Regions from separate parts of the Rouxiella badensis genome, predicted to be linked through region 1. Evidence: predicted binding sites of a transcription regulator. Region 1 holds the regulator's gene; the other holds the start of a gene.
What was found. Region 1 encodes PhoB, which activates phosphate uptake and scavenging genes when phosphate is short. Its sites were predicted from a motif close to CTGTCATAAAACTGNCNNAT; they were not measured.
Positions count from the first base shown of each region.

Region 2: a site for PhoB is predicted at 2,049-2,068, ahead of pitA (inorganic phosphate transporter PitA). Genes of this name have one in related genera too.

Region 1 covers NZ_CP114062.1:3,114,096-3,123,422, reverse strand. Annotated here, with positions in the region: gene O1V65_RS14465 (O-antigen ligase family protein) at 1-1,027, shown strand, start outside; gene sbcC (exonuclease subunit SbcC) at 1,073-4,327, opposite strand; gene sbcD (exonuclease subunit SbcD) at 4,324-5,562, opposite strand; gene phoB (phosphate response regulator transcription factor PhoB) at 5,783-6,472, shown strand; gene phoR (phosphate regulon sensor histidine kinase PhoR) at 6,559-7,878, shown strand; gene O1V65_RS14440 (cobalamin-independent methionine synthase II family protein) at 8,187-9,287, shown strand.
Region 2 covers NZ_CP114062.1:4,250,452-4,257,413, reverse strand. Annotated here, with positions in the region: gene O1V65_RS19590 (sugar-binding transcriptional regulator) at 1-589, shown strand, start outside; gene O1V65_RS19585 (BaiN/RdsA family NAD(P)/FAD-dependent oxidoreductase) at 592-1,794, opposite strand; gene pitA (inorganic phosphate transporter PitA) at 2,140-3,639, shown strand; gene uspB (universal stress protein UspB) at 3,755-4,090, opposite strand; gene uspA (universal stress protein UspA) at 4,541-4,984, shown strand; gene O1V65_RS19565 (MerR family transcriptional regulator) at 5,167-6,012, shown strand; gene rsmJ (16S rRNA (guanine(1516)-N(2))-methyltransferase RsmJ) at 5,975-6,721, opposite strand; gene prlC (oligopeptidase A) at 6,731-6,962, opposite strand, start outside.

The DNA of each region.
Region 1 (9,327 bases):
GTCACTTTTTGCGGTTTATGTCACCACTGACAAAGCGAACGAATGGCTGTTGTTCACTTCGGCCAAACGCTGGTTTTTGAGCGGGCTGATAGCCCTTTATATCTGTTGGGGCGCGCGAAAGCAGCGACTTTCGGCGGCTACGCTGCAACGTTGCGCCTTGGCGTCGCTATTTGTGGCCTTTGCCGCCGCCAGCGTTTATGGCATCTGGCAACATTTCACTGACCCCGAACGCATCATCCTCGGCATCAACCGCGCCACGATGACCGCCTATGCCTATAGTGCGCTCGCGCTGTCGGTCATGACGCTGATTGGCCGCAGCTGCACCTCGTCGAAAAAATATCTCGCTATTCTGCTGATGTCGCTGGTGTCGTTGTACGTTATTTTCCTCACCGAGACGCGTTCAGCGATGGTATTACATCTGCTGCTGGTGGTCCTGCTGGTGCTGGCGATGCTGTGGAAGGACAAGAAACTCACCGCTAAATCACTGAGTATACTGATTATATTAGTGGTAGCCGTCGTGGGGGTAGGGTCGCGCTGGTCGATTGTACAGTCACGCTTTGACGTCACGATGAGCGAGTATCATCTCTACGAGAAGGGCGATGATCAAACCTCCTTGGGGTCGCGCTTTACGATGTGGAAAATGGGGCTGATAACCTTTGAACAGCATCCGTTCGGGCAAACCGAGACCGGGCGTAACCAGCGGATCGAACAGTATTTGCTGAGCCATAATCAGCCAAATTCTTGGGCGCTGCGTTACATCCAGGTTCACCTGCACAACGAGTTTATTCAGACTGCCTCTCTGTCGGGGATTTTTGGTATCGCGACCCTGTTGTTCTTCTTCGGTATGCTGATTTTCCGTAACGGCATTTCGGGGCTGCTGCTGAATCCGGTGTCTATGGTGGCATTGTCGGCCTTCCTTTATGGATTGACCGACGTGCTGCTGATTTCTGAAGAGTACATTGTGCTATTTTCAACGCTGATTCTGCTGTCGGCGCTGAGTTGCCGAACAGAGAAAGAAAACGCCTGATGAAAGGGGGGCCGCCGAGGAGAATTCGGCGGCCCCCGCAATGAGCTAGTCGTTTACCTTGAACGCATTGTCCAGCCGACTGATCCCTAATCCATTTACTTTCTTCACTTTTATCTGCACCGGAATACGGTCTTTCATCGCCTCGACGTGGCTAATTACGCCGATGGTTTTTCCACTGGCGTTCAGGCTGTCGAGTGCGTCCAGCGCGGTGTCGAGCGTGTCGGCGTCGAGCGTGCCGAAGCCTTCGTCGAGGAACAGCGAGTCGATGCGCGTTTTGTCGCTGACCAGATCCGACAGCGCCAACGCTAGCGCCAGACTCACCAGGAAGCTCTCACCGCCGGAGAGCGTGCGGGTATCGCGCACTGCGTCGGCCTGCCAGGTATCGACCACTTCAAGCTCGAGTGCATCGCTGGTTTTGCGCTGCAGCAGGTAGCGACCGTGCAGTTTGTCCATCTGCCTGTTGGCCAGATAAACCAGATGCTCCAGCGTTAATCCCTGTGCAAACCTGCGGAACTTGGCACCGTCGCTTGAGCCAAGAATCTGATTGAGGTAGCTCCAGTCGTCATACAGCTCCTGCGACTGGGCAATCTGCGTAAACAGCGCCCGTTGCCCGGCCTGGCGCTGGCTGTCGCTCTCAAGCTGGCTGCGCAGTTCGCCCTGACGCTGCTGCATCGTTCGCAGCTGGGCGTTCAACGCGGCTATCCGTTCCGCCAGGGCATCGGCCCGGCTGGTATGTTGATCGATACCGGCTGGGCGCGACTGAAGATGCTGTTCCAACTGCTCGCTGGCCTGCTGCAACAACGCCTCACTCTGGACTTGCTGCTGGCTGAGCCGGTCTTTCAGCGCCTGAAGCTGCTGGCGTAAAGACTCGTCAATCAGTGCCGCATTAACGGCCTCTTCATCGTCAAACGCGCTGGACGCCAGCGCCTGCTGCCACTGAGTTTGCGCCCGTAGCAGGTCGGTCTCGCACTGGCGCTGACTCTGCTGCAGGCTGAGCACTTGGCCGCCGAGCTGGTCGAGCTGTTGCTGCACCGCCTGCAATTGCTCATGAGCCTGATGGCGCGCCCGTTCTGCTGCCTGTTGCTGTTGGCGCAGGTGTTCGCGGACCTGTTTAACCTGTTGCTCGCCAAACAGGCTATGGCGCTGGCTGCGCAGTTGCGTGAGTAACTGCTCACTTTCGGCCAGTGTCTTGGCTAACTGCTCGACCTGCTGCTGAACCTCGGCATGCTGCTTGTGCAGCGTCAGAGCACGTTCGTTTTGAACCACGGCCTGTTCTTTAACCTGAGCCTGTTCGGCCTGCGCTGCGTACAACGCTTCCTTCGCGCGTTGAACGGCCTGCACGACGTCATCATGCTGACGGATCAACTGCTGGCACTGCTGTTCTTTTTCTTCACATTCCCTGAGCCAGTGTTGCAGCGCCTCGCCGTCTTGCAGGGTAAAGCCAAGGATCAGTGATCCGCAGGCCTGCTGCCACTGTTCGAGATATTCAGCCTGCTGTTTTTCGTCCTGTTGCAGGGCGCTTTGTAGCCGTTTTTGCTGCTCAAGCAGTCCTTCGGTGCGCGTGCGCAGCTGTGTGCCGGTGGTCTGCAGTCTGTCGGTTTCTTCACGCATTTTCTGTACGCGCAGCGCAGTTTCGGAGGGACTGACTGCCTGATAGGCCTCGATGGCCGGATGCGTCGTCGAGCCACACAGCGGGCACGGACAGCCGGTTTGTAGCCGTGCGCGTTCCGCTTCAAGGCTAACAATCAGCTGCTCCTGTGCCAGCAGTTTTTCTACATCGTTGAGATGCTGTTTCTGCTTTTTATACTGTTCGCGTGCATCGCTAAGCTGCTTTTCTGACTCGGTCAGTTCGTTCTGGCGCGCCGCGTACTCCTGCCGCTGCCTTTCGATACGCTGCGACAGTTGTTGATAGAGTGGCTGTAGGGTTGAAAGTTGCAGGCGCACCGGACGCAGCCTGGCAAGCTCTGCCTGTTGGCTGCGCAAAGTGGCCTGTGGAGACTGAGCCTCGAGCACGCTGTGCTGCTGAGTCTGGGTGTTTAACGCGGCCTTGAGTGCTTCTTCAGTGGCCTGAAACTGACGGGTTTTTTCCGCCGACGCCGCCTGCTCGGACACCCACTTTTTCCGCGACTCGTTCAACGCATGCAGCTGATTTTGCTGCTTAAGATGAGACTCGCGGTCCTCGTTTAGCTTCGCCTGTAAAGCCTCTATTTTGACGTCCAGCGGTTGAACCTGTTGCTCAATCAGCTCTTCCTGACGCTGCTTCTCGGCGGCCTGCTGTTGCTGGTTCTCTAGCGCCTGACCCAGCGCCTGAGTGAGCGGGTTTTTCGCCTGTTGCAGCTGTTGTTGCCGTTCACTCAGCTGCGTTATCTGACGCTGTAACTCGGTCTGCTGCTGTTGACAGCGCGACCGTTCGTTGAGCAACGGGCGGAGCTTTTCGGCCGGTTCACTGCGGGCAAGCTGCTCGAGCTGCGGCTGTGCCTGCTGTTTTTGCTGCGCCACGTCGGCAACATGCTGGCGGTACTGTTGCTGCTTTTGCTGGTTACTTTGCCATTGCTGCAACCAGTTCAGGCCGTGCTGTTGCAGTGCCGTTTGCTGACTCAATTCGGTTTCCTGCAGGCCCAACTGCGCGAGTTCCTGCTCCCGCTGCTGGCGCTGCTCGTCGTTCAACAGTTCGATACCTGCGGCGCGTTGGTGCAGCAGGTCTAGCTCGACTTTTGCCTGCTTGTGACGCTCGAAAACCTGAGCCGACAGGCGTCCGTAAATCTCGGTGCCGGTCAGCTCTTCAAGCAGTTCTGCGCGCTCGTTGGCCTTGGCATTAAGAAACGCGGCGAACTGACCCTGCGAGAGCATCATTGATTTGGTGAAACGGCCGAAGTCGAGGCCGGTCAATTCGGCGATAGCCGGCAGCTTGTCGCGGACCTTATCAGCCAATATCTTGCCGTCGGCCAACTGCGCGAGTTCGACCTTGGGGGCCTGTAGGTTGCCGGTCGGAGAATTCCCCGCGCGGCGCTGGCTCCAGAACGCCCGATAGCCAACGCCCTTGACCTCAAACTCCACCTCCGCCAGCGATTCGGCGGTGTGGCGGGTCATCAGCTCATTTTGGCTCGGCGAGACGTCAAGGCGCGGCGTCTGGTGGTAAAGTGCCAGACAGATGGCGTCGAGCAGGGTGGTTTTCCCCGCCCCGGTCGGGCCGGTAATAGCAAACAGACCGTTGCTGGCAAAGGGTTCGGCGGTGAAATCGATTTTCCACTCACCTTCCAGCGAGTTGAGGTTTTTTAGGCGCAGACTGAGGATTTTCACGGCGCGACGTCCTCCGCAGAATGACCGCTCTCAACCTGTTCAAGCACCTGAGAAAACAGCGTGCGGATGCGCTGCTGGCGACCCTCTTCGGGAGCATTTTCCTGCGCCAGACGCCGTTCAAAGACTTCGGTAACGCTCAACTCTTTCAAGGTCTCTTTCTCTTGTTGTTGCAGGCCCAGCAAGCGCTGCTCCTTGCTGCGCCGCAGCAGTACGACTTCGACCGGCAGCGGGTCGGTAAGCTGCTGCACCCGCCGCTGAATGTCGCTGAGATAGTCCTGTGTCGCGACCTCGATATCCAGCCAGACCACTTTCCCGTTCTCGAGGCCGGCATACGGCAGCAGCTGTTTTTCGATTTCGGCCAGCGTCCCTTTGATAATTTCCATCGGCTGTGAGCGAGGAATAACCAGCGTCTCGACGGCGTTGAGCTTCTCGGCGGTGAAATCGAGCAGGTAAACGCTCTTTTCATTGCTGGCTTCATCGAAACTGAGCGGAATCGGTGAGCCGCTGTAGCGAATATGCTCAGTTTTGGCAATTTTTTGCGCCTTGTGGATGTGCCCGAGCGCAACGTAGTCGACCGGCGGGAAGGCCTGCGCGGGGAATGCATCGAGCGTACCGATGTAAATGTCGCGCACCGAGTCGGAGGTGCTGACGCCCACGGTAGTCAGGTGCCCGGTGGCGATAATCGGCAGGGCGCCGCCGAGCTCATCGCGCCTGTCACAGGCCGCCTGATAAAGCGAGGCATAGTGCGCGGCGATGGCCTCCTGCAACGCCAGCTGTTTCTCGTTGCCGGACTGTCCGGCCTGGCTTGAAAGCAGGTCACGCGGGCGCAGGAACGGGATAGCGCAAAGTATCGCCCCCGGTTGCCCCTGGCGATTTTTCAGGGTCAGCACCTGACGCGACAGATCTTCGCCGACGGTGGCAATCACCTGGGTATTCAGGCAGGAAAGCAGCTCGCGCGATTCATTTAAGGTGGCGACGGAATCGTGATTCCCTGCCAGGACGATGAGCTGACAGCCTGTGCGCTGAAGGTCGACCACAAAGCGGTTATACAACTCGCGCGCGTAGCTTGGCGGCGAGCCGGTATCGAAAATATCCCCCGCGACCACCACCGCATCTATTTGATGTTGTTCAACCTGTTCAATCAGCCAGTTGAGAAAGGCCTGATGTTCGGGAGCGCGGCTTTTGGTAAAGAAGTACTGACCGAGGTGCCAGTCAGAGGTATGAATGAGTCGCATGGGGGGCTCGCGGTGGCGGTAACAGGCGATAAGTATAAACGCCGAGGGTAGTGGCTGTCGCCGAAAAACCTTTTCAATGACAAATGCCTGGGTCAAAAATAACGCCTTGGCTACACTTAAACGCAGCGTAAATTCTTTTCATAAATCTGTCACAAAAGTGACGCATAATGACGCCCGAAATCAAAATTAAGTTCGCTAACTTATTTGGCAGGCTATCAAAATGGCTAGACGCATATTAGTTGTGGAAGACGAAGCACCGATCCGTGAAATGGTTTGTTTTGTGCTTGAGCAGAATGGTTATCAGGCCATTGAAGCTGAAGATTTCGACTCGGCGGTCAATCGTCTGATTGAACCTTACCCTGAGTTAATTTTGCTGGATTGGATGTTGCCCGGTGGGTCAGGCATTCAGTTTATCAAACACCTTAAACGCGAAGCGCTGACCCGAGATATTCCGGTGATGATGCTCACAGCAAGAGGTGAAGAGGAAGACCGTGTGCGTGGGCTCGAAGTCGGCGCCGATGATTACATTACCAAACCCTTCTCTCCCAAAGAGCTGGTGGCCCGTATTAAGGCCGTTATGCGCCGCATCTCTCCGATGGCGGTCGAGGAAGTCATTGATATGCAAGGCCTTAGCCTTGACCCATCCTCGCATCGCGTTATGGCGAACGAGCTGGCGTTGGACATGGGCCCAACCGAATTCAAACTGCTGCACTTCTTCATGACGCACTCTGAGCGCGTCTATAGCCGTGAACAGTTGCTCAATAACGTCTGGGGCACTAACGTTTATGTAGAGGATCGCACGGTTGATGTGCATATCCGTCGCCTGCGTAAAGCGTTGGAAACCAGTGGGCACGACCGCATGATCCAGACGGTTCGCGGAACAGGCTACAGGTTCTCGACTCGCTACTAATACCCTTCATCTTTCATGTTGCAGATGCGCAGGCAACATGAAAGATATTGGGTAGGCATCTCTATCACTCACAGCGGAGATACTGTGTGTTAGAACGATTATCCTGGAGGCGTCTGGCTGGTGAACTATTTATGTTCTGCTGTCCTGCGCTTATCCTCGCCATTTTTATTGGTTATCTGCCCTGGCTGCTGCTGGCTTCCGTGCTGGCGGCGCTGGGTTGGAACTATTTTAACCAACTAAAGCTTTCCCACTGGCTGTGGCTCGATCGCAGCATTACCCCTCCTAGTGGACTATGGAGCTGGGAACCGCTGTTCTATGGCCTTAATCAGATGCAGATGCGAAATCGCCGCCGGCGACGCGAGCTGGCGCTGTTGATTAAACGTTTTCGCAGCGGGGCGGAATCGCTCCCTGATGCCGTGGTATTGACCACCGAAGAGGGCAATATTTTCTGGTGTAACGGCCTGGCTCAGGAGCTTCTGGGCTTCCGCTGGCCGGAAGACAACGGCCAGCACCTGTTTAACCTGCTGCGCTATCCTGAACTGCGTGTTTGGGTGCAGAGTCGAGATTTTACCCGCCCGCTGACGCTGCACCTTAATAATGAGCACTACGTCGAGTTTCGAATCATGCCGTATTCGGAAGGACAACTGCTAATGGTGGCTCGCGACGTGACGCAAATGCGCCAGCTTGAAGGGGCCCGACGCAACTTCTTCGCCAACGTGAGCCACGAGCTGCGCACACCGTTGACCGTCTTGCAGGGCTATCTGGAGATGATGGACGATTCCACGCTGGAGGAGCCTTTCCGCAGCAAGGCACTGGACACCATGCAGGAGCAGACGCGGCGGATGGACGGTTTGGTCAAACAGCTGCTGACGCTGTCGCGCATCGAGGCTGCCACTAATATCGATCTACAGGAAAAAGTCGATATCCCGGGCATGCTGGGCATGCTGGAGCACGAGGTTGCTGCGCTGAGCGCTGGACGCCACGAAATCGTGTTCAAGATTAACGAACATCTCAAGGTGTTTGGCAACGACGAGCAGCTGCGCAGTGCGGTATCGAATCTGGTGTATAACTCGGTGAACCATACGCCGCCCGGCACGCGCATTGAGGTGAGCTGGCAGCAGACGGCGCAGGGCGCACAGTTTCAGGTCAGTGACAACGGGCCGGGCATTGCTCCGCAGCATATTCCGCGTCTCACCGAGCGATTCTATCGGGTAGACAAGGCGCGTTCGCGTCAGACCGGTGGCAGCGGCCTCGGGCTGGCTATCGTGAAGCACGCACTGAGCCATCATCATTCCCGTCTGGATATTGACAGTGAGGTCGGTGTCGGTACCCGCTTTATGTTCACGCTGCCTAACCGGCTGATAGTCACTAACGCACCCGCTGAGAACCAGCGTGTTAAGCACTGACGCTTCCCTTAAACGGTCCTTTGATGGCCCGTTTTCTTTTTCACTCTCCCGCAAAATGCCTCGTCGATTTCATTCAAAATGAAATCATCACACGTGATCATGAATATTTTTCAAGTGATGTGAAAATTACTCGTTTTGTGATGAAGACTATTCATGGCAGCATAGCCTTTAAGCCGTTTAGACATCCAGAAGTCTATATATCACTCAAAGTAACTATTCACATTGTGAACTAACTCGCTTTGACCTTGGGCTACCCTTTAATTAATTGCAGCGGCGTAACGCGCCGAGGCGTTTGTCAGGAGTTGAAAATGTCACAGCCAAACCCAGTCTATCGTGCCGAAGTTGTTGGTAGCTTCCTGCGTCCGGAAGCACTGAAAAAAGCCCGTCAGCAGTTCAAAGACGGTGAAATCGATGCGCAGCAGCTGCGTGCGGTGGAAGACACCGAAATCCGTCGTGTGGTAGAACAGCAGCGCGAAGCCGGTCTGCAAGTGGTCACTGACGGCGAATTCCGCCGTGCGTGGTGGCACTTTGACTTCTTCGAAGGCCTGCAGGGCGTTGAAGGTTATGATGCAGAGCAGGGGATTCAGTTCAACGGCGTGCAGACTAAATCACGCAGTATCAAAGTGGTCGATAAGATTGCCTTTGGCGACCACCCAATGCTGGAGCATTTTCATTTCCTGAAAAGCATCAGCGGCGACGCGGTAGCGAAGATGACCATTCCTAGCCCAAGCGTGATGCACTTTCGTTATAACCGCGATGCGGTAAAAAACGTATATCCAAACCTGGAAGACTACTTTGAAGATCTGGCGCAGGTTTACCGTGACGCGATTAAAGCCTTCTATGACGCAGGCTGCCGTTACCTGCAGCTGGACGACACCGTCTGGGCCTACCTGTGCTCTGAAGATCAGAAGAAGCAGATTGTGGCACGCGGTGATGACCCGCAGGTGCTGGCCAAAACTTATGCGCGCGTATTAAACAAGGCGATTGAAGGCAAGCCTGACGACCTGATCATTGGTCTGCATGTGTGTCGCGGCAACTTCCGCTCAACCTGGATTTCCGAAGGCGGTTATGAGCCGGTAGCCGAAATCTTATTCGGTACCGTAAACATCGACCGTTTCTTCCTGGAATACGACAACGAACGTGCAGGCGGCTTCGAGCCTCTACGCTTCATCAAGCCGGGTCACCAGCAGGCAGTACTGGGCCTGATTACCACCAAAACCGGTGAGCTAGAGCAGGCGAAAGACGTGGAAGCACGTATCAAGGAAGCGAGCGAATATCTAGACATCAACCAGATCTGCCTGAGCCCGCAGTGTGGCTTCGCTTCTACCGAAGAAGGTAACAGTCTGAGCGAGAAGCAACAGTGGGATAAGCTGAAGCTAGTGGTCGATTTAGCCGCTAAGATTTGGTAAAGCTTGATCTTTCGAGCTACAGCGGCGTTCGCTTCCTTCG
Region 2 (6,962 bases), 1.1 Mb from region 1:
GGGTCGTGCAGTGCGAGAGGTGACGCTGGCCGGACTGCCGCGCCTGCCGGGCGTATTGACCGTGGCGCTCAACGGCGGCATGCAGCAGGCCGCACCACATTTTCAGATAACCGAATTCGTGCGCCGAGCGGCCGAGCAGATGGAGGGAACGCCCTATTTCCTTCACGCGCCTTATATCTCCTCCCCGGAACTGCGCGAGGCGTTTCTACGCGATCCCAGCGTGCAGGAAATTATTTCACTGTGGGACAGGCTGGACGTGGCGATCGTCGGTATTGGTCTGACGCACGAACCTCGTCCGAGTGAGAGCAGCACCGCAACGCCGGGTGAACAGGCGCTCAGCCATGCCAATGGCGACGTGCTGCGCCACTACATCACCGAGTCCGGAGAGATTCTGCATTGGGAAGGTGAAGAGCGGATGATTGCCGCCTCGGTCGAACAGCTGCGCCGTACGCCGCTGACCATCGGCGTGGCCGCGACGCCAGAAAAGGCGGCGGGCATCATCGGTGCGGTGCGCTCGGGGATGATAAACTCCCTGGTCACCGACGTGAATACCGCGCAGGCCATACTCGACAGACTGCCGTTAAATTAGGCTTAAGCGCTACGCTGGTTGATCAAGTCCTGAGCACAGGCCCAGGCAGAGCTCCAGGCCCACTGGAAGTTGTAGCCACCAAGCCAGCCGGTGACATCAACCACTTCGCCGATAAAATACAGGCCCGGTACCGCGTTGGCGCCCATGGTTTTTGACGACAGCGCGCGCGTGTCGACGCCGCCCAGAGTCACTTCGGCGGTGCGATAGCCTTCGGTGCCGTTCGGCTGAACCTGCCAGTTTTGCAGTTGCTCAATCAGTGCCGCCTGCTGCGGCACATTAAGCTGCTTTAGGGTGACTTCAGGAAGCTGTCCCAGCGTTTGTAGACATTCCACCAGCCGTTTAGGCAGATGCAACGACAGCGTATTTTTGAGGCTCTGATTAGGATGATCTTGACGCTGCTGGTTAAGAAATGCGCTAAGGTCTAGGTTAGGCAGTAAGTTAACGCTCACAAACTCGCCAGGTTGCCAGTAGCTCGAAAGCTGTAAAACGGCGGGTCCAGAGAGTCCACGGTGGGTGAACAAAATACTTTCACGGAAAACAGTGCCGTCTGCCGCGGTCATCACCGCCGGAACTGAGACCCCGGAAAGCGTCTGCAAATGTTCAAGCAGCGGCTTGTGCAGGGTAAAAGGCACCAGACCGGCACGGGTGGGCAATACTTTGAGGCCAAACTGCTCGGCAAGGCGGTAACCAAACGGCGAGGCACCTAATCCTGGCATGGATAACCCCCCGCTCGCCACTACAAGTGAGCGAGTGCTCACTTCTTGACCATTCACCTGAATCGCATAGCCTTGTTCAGTTTTTTCAACCGCGCTTATCTCACTGCGCAAGCGGAAGGTGACCTTACCTTTTTGGCATTCTTGTTCGAGCAGGCTCACAATCTGTTGAGCAGAATCATCACAGAAAAGTTGACCCAGCGTTTTCTCATGCCAGGCGATGCCGTAACGGTTGACCAGATCGATAAAATCCCACTGGGTATAACGCGCCAGCGCGGATTTGCAGAAATGCGGATTTTCAGAAAGATAGGCAGCCGGTTCAGTGTGCATATTCGTGAAATTGCAGCGGCCGCCGCCGGACATCAGGATTTTACGCCCTAGCTTCTTGCCATTATCGAGCAACAGTACCTTGCAGCCGCCCTGGCCCGCCTGCGCTGCGCAAAACATTCCTGCCGCACCGGCACCAATGACTACGACGTCGTACTGTTCCACAAAAACCTCTCTCTATAACTTTCACACGTCAAAAAGTGATTACGCGTTAAAACGGCGGGGATAAATGCCAACGCTGTGCAAAAAAGCGTCAATTCAGCCTGTTGCGTGCCAGATTGTAAGCTCTGCGGCGTCTATAAGCTAGATTCTCAAACATTAATCCGCGCTGGTAAGAAAATGTTTCAGAAGAAAAACGCCTTTTAACTCAATAGGTTTCAAAGCCTTACTTTGCATACCCTTGATTTTTTACCTATCTTTAGTCAAAAAAATGTCATATTTTCCTTTTCCACTCACCCTGTTCTCGCAGATAATGCGCGGCGTTCATGTCCACAAACTGGCGTAACAATTATGCTGCATTTATTCGCCGGGTTGGATTTCCATACCGGCCTGTTATTGATTCTCGCATTGCTGTTTGTGCTGTTCTACGAAGCCATCAACGGTTTCCATGACACAGCAAACGCAGTCGCGACTGTGATTTATACGCGCGCTATGCGTTCGCAACTTGCCGTTGTGATGGCTGGCGTATTCAACTTCTTTGGCGTCATGCTTGGCGGCTTGAGCGTGGCATATGCCATCGTCCACTTGCTTCCTACTGATTTGCTGTTGAACGTGGGTTCTGCTCATGGTCTCGCTATGGTGTTTTCTATGCTATTGGCGGCGATTATCTGGAACCTGGGTACCTGGTATTTCGGCCTGCCGGCCTCCAGCTCCCATACGCTCATCGGTGCCATTATCGGCGTAGGTCTGACCAACGCGTTAATGACCCACAGCTCGATTATCGATGCCCTTAACATCCCGAAAATGATTAGCATTTTCCTGTCGTTAATTATCTCGCCTCTGGTGGGTATGATTGTCGCGGGAAGCATGATTTTCTTGCTCCGCCGTTACTGGAGCGGGAACAAAAAGCGTCAGCGCATCCATCTGACGCCGGCTGAACGTGAGAAGCAGGACGGCAAGAAAAAACCGCCATTCTGGACGCGCATTGCTCTGATCCTTTCCGCTATTGGGGTAAGTTTCTCCCACGGCGCGAACGACGGTCAGAAAGGCATTGGCCTGATTATGTTGGTATTGATTGGCGTTGCTCCTGCTGGCTTCGTATTGAATATGAACGCTACCGGTTATGACATCACCCGCACCCGTGATGCCGTGACGCATTTGCAACAGTACTATCAGCAGCATACGGATACCCTACAGCACGTGGTTGCCCTGACTCCGCTGGTACCTGCGCCGACAGACAGCAGCACTCAGACGCCCGTCGAGTTCCACTGTAATGACAGCCTTGCGCTTGAAGCACTTTCTCGTACTCAGGGAATGCTGAATAACCTGCAAAGCTACAGTGAACTCGCGCCGGAACAGCGTAGCCAGATGCGTCGCCTGCTGATGTGTGTTTCCGATACGGTAGATAAAACGGCTAAGCTGAGTGAAACCAGCGCTGCCGATAAGCGTTTCCTCAACGATTTACACGGCGATCTGCTGCAAACCGTTGAATACGCGCCTATCTGGATTATCGTTGCCGTTGCATTAGCATTGGCTCTGGGTACCATGATTGGCTGGAAACGCGTCGCGACCACCATCGGTGAGAAGATTGGCAAAAAAGGCATGACCTATGCGCAGGGTCTCTCTGCACAGGTTACTGCCGCAGTTTCTATTGGTGTGGCGAGCTACACCGGTATGCCGGTTTCAACCACCCACGTGCTCTCTTCTGCGGTTGCGGGCACCATGATAGTTGACGGCGGTGGCGTACAGAGCAAGACCATTAAGAACATCGCGCTGGCGTGGTTGCTCACCCTGCCGGTGTCGATTCTGCTCTCAGGCGTACTGTACTGGTTGGCGCTGAAGCTGATTTAACGGACTTTATGCGTAAAAAAGGCGGTGCATGTTAAGTGCGCCGCCTTTATTTTTTTGCCTCAATATTCAGACTCACTGTCGTTTAACTCTCATTCATCGTCCTTTTTTATCGGATTTAATACCAAATCAGCATCGCCAACATACTGATGAGGATTAAGCCGCATAACCCTGTTGTTAGCACAAATTGTCCGCGAACCCTTTCACAACGACGAATAAACTCGGGGTCGTGATGATCAACATAGCGCTGCGCATAGATGTAACGCACTAACCTAATTTGCTTACTGGGCTGCCCGTGCGCGGTAAAAAATCCTCCTCCGTCAACATACTGATAAAGCAGCGGATCGCATCCTCGTAACACCACCAGCAACGCACGAAGAGAAGAGTAGTAGCGCAGCATATTCACAACACATACAACACATAAAGCCCAAAATAGCGCAATGGGACTGATCATGATTCCCCCTTACGGCGACATCTATACTTACCGTCAGCGACCTGTAAGCCTTTCGCCCTTTCTCACCGCCTTTTACCCGATACCTGGGCAATTTTATGCCCGCCCCCCAGACCCTTTCCGGGCTAGCCAACTCAGCGTTCGCTTCACTTGCGAAAAGAGGCAATATGCCGAACTCCCGCTTATTATTGAGTGTAGGAAATGAAATATAAATCGGGGGACAAAAAAAGAATATTTCTGTCGCTAAGCCTGTTCGAACAATGTGATGCAAACCATTCGCCTGGAGAATAGTCCGGCATAAGTAGACGTTTTATGGCTATACTTGAGGTAGGTTAAGTTTTTAGACTGTTGTTTATGCAACATTAGTTTATGAAAGTCGTGGTTATACGGCAGTACTGGACGACACCCCGATAATCCGAATAAACGTTAAATGACTTATGGAAGGAGTTTCTTATGGCTTATAAACATATCCTCATTGCGGTGGACCTGTCACCAGAGAGTAAAGTGCTGGTTGAGAAAGCGGTCTCCCTTGCCAGACCTTACAATGCCAAAGTGTCTCTTATCCACGTTGATGTCAATTATTCGGACCTCTATACCGGCCTGATAGACGTCAACCTCGGTGACATGCAAAAACGTATCTCTGAAGAAACGCACAACGCACTGAGCGAACTGTCACATAACGCCGGTTATCCTATTGCAGAGACCCTAAGCGGCAGCGGCGATTTGGCTCAGGTGCTGGTTGATGCCATCAAACAATACGACGTCGATCTCGTGTTGTGTGGCCATCATCAGGACTTTTGGAGCAAGCTGATGTCCTCGGCACGCCAGCTGATTAACACGGTACACATCGATATGCTGATTGTGCCTCTGCGTGACCCTGAAGACACCAAAGAGTAATGTTCGTACTCTCTCCGGGGGGTGTGATGTTGCATCTCCCGCTCTCCTTGTTTTCATCAATAAATGACACAGCTCAAATTTCGCTTCATTAAATTTAGATCAACTTGCATCCCACTATACAAAGCCATTTTTTTCACTTATAGCTAGTCAGTCATTAGCGAACAAATGGAATTTGTTGCCCTATGGAAATGCACTCATCTCACCCAAATACGCCGCGTCCGTTAGCCCGCCATTACAGTATTGAAACTACAGCCCAGCTTTGCGGTGTATTGCCCATAACGCTACGCACCTGGCAACGTTATGGGCTTATTCACCCACAGCGCGATGCCAAAGGGAGCCGCTGGTACAGCGAGAGCGATCTTACTCAGCTACATACGATCTTGCGAAAAGTCACGGACGGTATTCCGATCGCGCAGATCCGCCCGCACCTTAGCGCGTCAGAGCCAAAGCGGATAGCCGAGAATATCGGTCCAGCACCTCACAGCAGCTGGCACGCTCTACAGGCAGAGATCTTAAACGCCCTCGGCGAGGGTGAGTTACTCAAGCTACGTCGTTTGATTTGGCAATTTGGGCGAGAATATCCACTCGATTGCCTGGTTAACCGGGTGCTTCGCCCTATTCGCGCCTTTCTTTCCACCAGCAGACAGAGACTGCCGATACAGCAAAAAGGGCTGCTGGACAGCATCATAATTGAATATGCCACCTACCTTATGCGTACGCTGCGTCACAGGGCGCGTCCGCAGGTACTGTTGCTGCCGATGCAAATCGACGATCCGCTCGAGCTGTGGCTGGAGTCACTGAGGCTGTGCGGCGAGGGGCTTAACGTCGAGATAGTCCACTGCGAGGTTGAAGAGCCAGACTTGGCGGCCTCGCCGATGGAGCATTATCTCATTTGGTCAGACACGCCGCTGGACAGTCGCCAGCAGGCCGTGTTTGATTCGTGGTTAACGCAGGGCCTGCCGGTGATGCTGCTCGGCAAGGCAACGCTGCTTAAAGCGGCGTGTAAATATCAAAACGGTGGCTCTTAGTGGTCACCGCCGCCTGAGCAGGCGTATCGGCCATTGGCGGGGCATAGTCGGGGCGTTTTACCACTATTCGTTTGGTCGCCAGACGGCGCGCAGGTTCGAGCAGGCCGTCTGCATCGTCATCCGCACCGACCAGCCCCTGGAAGACCCGCATCTCTTTTTTCACCAGTGCACTCTTCTGTCGATGGGGGTACATCGGGTCGAGATAAACCACCTGCGGGCGAGGTGTGATTTCGCTGAGCGCCGTCAGGCTTGAGCCATGCAGCAACGTCATGCGCTCCTGCAGCCAGGAACCGATTTCCGCATCGCGGTAACCGCGCGACAATCCGTCGTCAAGCAACGCAGCCACCACCGGATTGCGTTCAATCATTCTTACCCGACAACCGAGCGCCGCCAGCACAAAGGCGTCTCGGCCCAGCCCTGCCGTTGCATCGACGACGTCAGGCAGATAACTGCCCTTAATCCCTACCGCCTTGGCCACAGCTTCACCGCGTCCGCCGCCAAATCGACGACGATGCCCCAGGGTTCCGCCGACAAAATCGACAAAGATGGCACCCAGCTTCGGTTCGTCACGCTTACGCAATTCCAGTCTTTCAGGGGTCAGTACCAGCGCCATCAGGGCATCTGGATCGGAAACCAGCTTCCAGCGCTCGGCCAGAATAGATAAGGCGCCTGCATCGGCGCCTTCTTCACATGCTAAAAACACACTCACGGGAGGTTGTTATCCTTCGAGGCTCTGCTCTTTAATATCATAATGACGAAGCATAGCATCCAGCTGCGGTTCACGACCACGGAAGCGTTTAAACAACTCCATAGGTTCTTCGGATCCGCCGCGCGTCAGGATATTGTCCAGGAAGGACTGACCGGTTTCGCGGTTGAAAATCCCTTCCTCTTCGAAGCGTGAGTAGGCATCGGCAGACAACACTTCTGCCCACAGATAGCTGTAATAACCT